Regions from separate parts of the Citricoccus sp. NPDC055426 genome, predicted to be linked through region 1. Evidence: predicted binding sites of a transcription regulator. Region 1 holds the regulator's gene; the other holds the start of a gene.

The links. The regulator HrcA, encoded in region 1, represses chaperone genes, less so after heat shock. The targets are predictions, from matches to a motif close to TTNGCACTCGNNNNNNNCGAGTGCNAA.
Region 2: a site for HrcA is predicted at 1,141-1,167, ahead of groL (chaperonin GroEL). Genes of this name have one in related genera too.

What each region holds. Positions count from the first base shown of each region.
Region 1 is NZ_JBFARZ010000004.1:236,585-238,978, reverse strand. It holds gene AB0K08_RS08990 (DUF3097 family protein) at 1-337, opposite strand, end outside; gene hrcA (heat-inducible transcriptional repressor HrcA) at 564-1,592, shown strand; gene dnaJ (molecular chaperone DnaJ) at 1,677-2,394, shown strand, end outside.
Region 2 is NZ_JBFARZ010000012.1:52,269-54,662, reverse strand. It holds gene AB0K08_RS14680 (DUF3263 domain-containing protein) at 54-380, shown strand; gene AB0K08_RS14675 (LytR C-terminal domain-containing protein) at 415-1,092, shown strand; gene groL (chaperonin GroEL) at 1,346-2,394, shown strand, end outside.

The sequences.
Region 1 (2,394 bases):
TCTCCACCCGCAGGGAGCCCGATGCCGTCCGGCGTGGTGGCGCGGCGGAGGCCCCGGCGTCCGAGCCGACGGCCGCCGAGGGGGGCACCGCCTCGACGGGCTCGCCGTCCACGAGGAACCCGAATCCGAGGGGGAAGGACTTGGTGCGTCCCTTGCGGTCCTCCAGCACGACCAGGTGGACGCCGCCGGACTTCTCGACCCGCAGCACGGCGCCCGTGAACCCGGTCCCGGTGTCCTCCAGGACGGTCCCCGTGGTCGCAGGGACCTTGGTGACGGTACGGGCGGCAGGGCGGAACCCGCCATCGAGGGTGCCCGGGCCCCAGCTGTTCCATTCCACGTACTTCTCCATTCCACGGCTTCTCCATTCGAAGCTCGGACCGACGCTAGCAAGCGGGCTGGGGGAACCGGGGGATCGGCTCGCGCGGGGACTTGCCGGGGGACTCACCCGGGGAGGGGTCCCGGGGAAGGGTCCCGATTGGACACGGGTACTAGACTTGGCACTTGAATGTGCTGAGTGCTAAGCCGGGTGCTGGCTGGAGACCGAGGGCGGACAGGAGGGACCGATGAGCGAACAACCACGTCGCATGCAGGTACTGCAGGCCATCGTGGAGGACTACGTGTCCTCCCGTGAGCCGGTCGGTTCCAAGGCCCTCGTGGACCGCCATCAGCTGGGGGTGTCGTCCGCGACGGTGCGCAACGACATGGCGGCGCTGGAGGAGGAGGGGCTGATCGTGGCCCCGCACACCTCCTCCGGCCGGATCCCCACGGACAAGGGCTACCGGCTCTTCGTGGACCAGATCTCCGAGGTCAAGCCGCTGTCCGCCGCGGAGAGGCGGGCGGTGCAGACCCTGTTGGACGCCACCGGCGACTTCAACGAGATGATGGCCCGCACGGTGCGAGCCCTCGCGCAGCTGACCAACCAGGTGGCCGTGCTGCAGTACCCGCACGTGGACTCCTCCACCATCCGCCACCTCGAGTTCGTCTCCCTGGCCCCGCACCGCGCCCTGGTGGTGGTGATCCTGTCCTCGGGGCAGGTGGACCAGCGGGCCTTCCACGTGGAGGCGGAGGCGCCCGAGGCCTCTGTGGCGGCGCTCAAGCAGCTCTTCCTGCGCTACCTGGACGGACTCACCCCGGCCCAGGCGCCGGACGGGCTGCGCCTCGCCCTCGCAGAGGTCCCCGCCGAGGACCGTGCCCTGGCCCTCGGGTTCGCCGCCCACCTGGACCAGGTGTTCGCCGCCCGCCGGGAGGACCGCATCATCATGGCGGGCACCGCCAACCTGGCGCGCTCCACCGGTGACTTCCCCCTCTCGATCGGGCCCATCCTCGAGGCACTGGAGGAACAGGTGGTCCTGTTGCGCCTGCTGACCGAGATGGAACAGGATGTGCGTGGTCTCAGTGTGCGGATCGGGTCCGAGAACTCGGGATCCCTGGCCGAGGCCTCCGTCATCGCGGCAGGCTACGGCCCGGGAGCCCCGGGTGCCGGGGCCAAGCTCGGCGTGGTGGGACCCACCCGGATGGACTATCCGGGCACCATGACCGCCGTCCGGGCCGTGGCCCGGTACCTGTCCCGGATCCTGTCCCAGCAACCGTGACGGCAACCGTGGGCACAGCAGTGAGCACCGCAGGACCAGAGACATTCTTCACACCATTCACCACCGGAAGGAACACCGCAGACCGTGGCTGACCATTACGAGGTGCTCGGCGTCGGCCGAGACGCCTCCGCCGAGGAGATCAAGCGCGCCTACCGCAAGATGGCGCGCAAGCTCCACCCTGACGTGAACCCCGCGCCGGAGGCCTCCGACCAGTTCAAGAACGTGACCCGCGCCTACGAGGTCCTCTCGGACTCGGAGAAGCGCCGCAACTACGACGCCACCGGCCATGAGAACGGCACCGGCGGCATGGGCGGCGGATTCGGCGGCGGGGACTTCGGCGGCTTCCAGGACATCTTCGAGACGTTCTTCGGCGGCGGCGGATCCGGCGGCATGGGCGGTGGCATGGGCGGAGGCCCCACCAGCCGGGCCCGCCGCGGCCAGGACGCCCTCATCATGGCCAAGCTCGACCTGCAGGACGCCGTCTTCGGCACGGAGAAGACCCTCGAGGTGGACACCGCCGTGGTCTGCCCCACCTGTGACGGCACCTGCTGCCAGCCGGGCACCCATCCGGAGACCTGCACCATCTGCAACGGCCAGGGCGCCATCCGGCGGCCGGTGCGTTCCATCCTCGGCACGGTCATGGCGGCCGAGACCTGCTCCGCCTGTCAGGGCTTCGGCACCGTCATCCCGGACCCGTGCCGCGAGTGCTCCGGCCAGGGCCGCATCCGCCAGCGCACCTCGCTGACCATCAAGATCCCCGCCGGTGTGGCCACCGGCACCCGGATCCAGCTGGCCGGACGGG
Region 2 (2,394 bases), on a different contig from region 1:
GTAGTTCCGGCCGGTAGACTGTGCAGGAGCAATCGCGTTGGAAGGACCACCCCATGTCAGCACAGCACGCCGCCGAGGCGGACGGACCGCAGAGCCCGTCCGAGGAGGCCGCACAGGCCGCCCAGCCCGCAGCGGCCGGACTGTCCGAGCGGGACCGGGACATCCTGGACTTCGAGAACCAGTGGTGGAAGTACGGTGGCGCCAAGGACCAGGCCATCCGGGACCGGTTCTCCCTCTCCGCGACCACGTACTACCAGGTGCTCAACGGGCTGCTGGACCGCGAGGAGGCCCTCGCGCACCAGCCCATGCTGGTCAAGCGGCTGCGTAGACTACGGACCACCCGCCACCGTGCGCGCAGCGCCCGCCGGCAGGAAGCCTGAGCACCGCGACCGCGACCGCGACCGAGACGAGTCCATGCCCATGACCCAGTATCCGCATGATCGCTTCGACGACGTGCCCGCCTACACCGACCGCAAGGGTGCCCACCGTGCGGCCCCGCCCGTGGCCTCCGGACCCTCGGGGCTCGTGGGGGTCTCCGTGGCGGCGGCCCTGGCCCTGGTGGTCGGCGCCTTCTGCTTCCTGATCCTGCCCTCCCTGCTGCCCTCCGGCGCCACCGTGGGGTCCTCCGCCAGCGCCTCGGCCTCGCCCGAAACCGCTGAGCCGACGGAACCCGCAGCGTCCGAGCCGGCTCCGTCCGCCTCGGAGACGCGCAGCCCGTCCGCGACGCCCAGCCCCTCGGAGACGCCCAGCGCCTCCGAGTCGGACGCCGCCTCCGAGTCCCCGGAGCCGAGCCCCTCGGAGTCGGAGACGGCGGCGGCGGACACGGGCGACGCCTCCGCGCCGGTGGAGGTCTACAACGCCTCCTCGATCGGCGGGCTGGCCGGTCGGGTCTCCGGCGCGCTGTCCTCGTCCGGATTCTCCGTGGCGGGCACCGGCAACTGGCAGGGCTTCCCCGTGCAGTCCTCCGCCGTGTACTACTCCCAGAACGAGACCACCGCGCAGGCCGTGGCCGCAGAACTGGGGCTGCCGCTGGTCCAGGACGCCCGCATCCCGGGCATCGCGGTGGTGCTGAACGCGGACTACTCCGGCTGAACCGACGATTCGGCCACACGCTGAACGGATGTCTGCAGGTGGAGACCGTTTGCACTCGGAGGGTGCGAGTGCTAAATATGGACTTAGCACTCCGAGGTTGTGACTGCCAAGCCCGCAGGCATGCGGGTGGTCGTGGCCGTCGGGGTAGACCTGAACGTGGTGAGGCCCTTCGCCGGGCCGTCCGTCGCGGGCACTGCACAGGTCAGTTGATCACTGCCAAGCAACGCCAAGGTCCAGAAAGGACAGTGCACACATGGCCAAGACCATTGCATTCGACGAAGAGGCCCGCCGCGGCCTGGAGCGGGGCCTGAACACCCTCGCCGACGCCGTGAAGGTCACCCTCGGCCCCCGCGGCCGCAACGTGGTGCTGGAGAAGAAGTGGGGCGCCCCCACCATCACCAACGACGGTGTCTCCATCGCCAAGGAGATCGAGCTCGAGGATCCGTACGAGAAGATCGGCGCCGAGCTCGTCAAGGAGGTCGCCAAGAAGACCGACGACGTCGCCGGTGACGGCACCACCACCGCCACCGTGCTGGCCCAGGCCCTCGTCAAGGAAGGCCTGCGCAACGTGGCCGCCGGTGCGGACCCGCTGTCCCTGAAGCGCGGCATCGAGAAGGCCGTCGCCGCCGTCATCGAGGAGCTCGTGGCCTCGGCCAAGCCGATCGAGACCAAGGAGCAGATCGCGGCCACCGCGTCCATCTCCGCCGCCGACAACCAGATCGGTTCCCTCATCGCCGAGGCCCTGGACAAGGTCGGCAAGGAGGGCGTCGTCACCGTCGAGGAGTCCCAGACCTTCGGCCTGGAGCTCGAGCTGACCGAGGGCATGCGCTTCGACAAGGGCTACCTCTCCGGTTACTTCGTGACCGACGCCGAGCGTCAGGAGACGGTGCTGGAGGATCCCTACATCCTCATCGTCAACTCCAAGATCTCCTCCGTGAAGGACATGGTCTCCCTCCTGGAGAAGATCATGCAGTCCGGCAAGTCCCTGCTGATCATCGCCGAGGACGTCGAGGGCGAGGCCCTGGCCACCCTCGTGGTCAACAAGCTCAAGGGCACCTTCAAGTCCGTGGCCGTCAAGGCCCCGGGCTTCGGTGACCGCCGCAAGGCCATGCTCGCTGACATCGCCATCCTCACCGGTGGCCAGGTCATCTCCGAGGAGGTCGGCCTCTCCCTGGAGAACGCCGGTCTGGAGACCTTGGGCACCGCCCGCAAGGTCGTCATCACCAAGGACGAGACCACCATCGTCGAGGGTGCCGGCGATGCCGAGCAGATCGCCGGCCGCGTGGCCCAGATCCGCGCCGA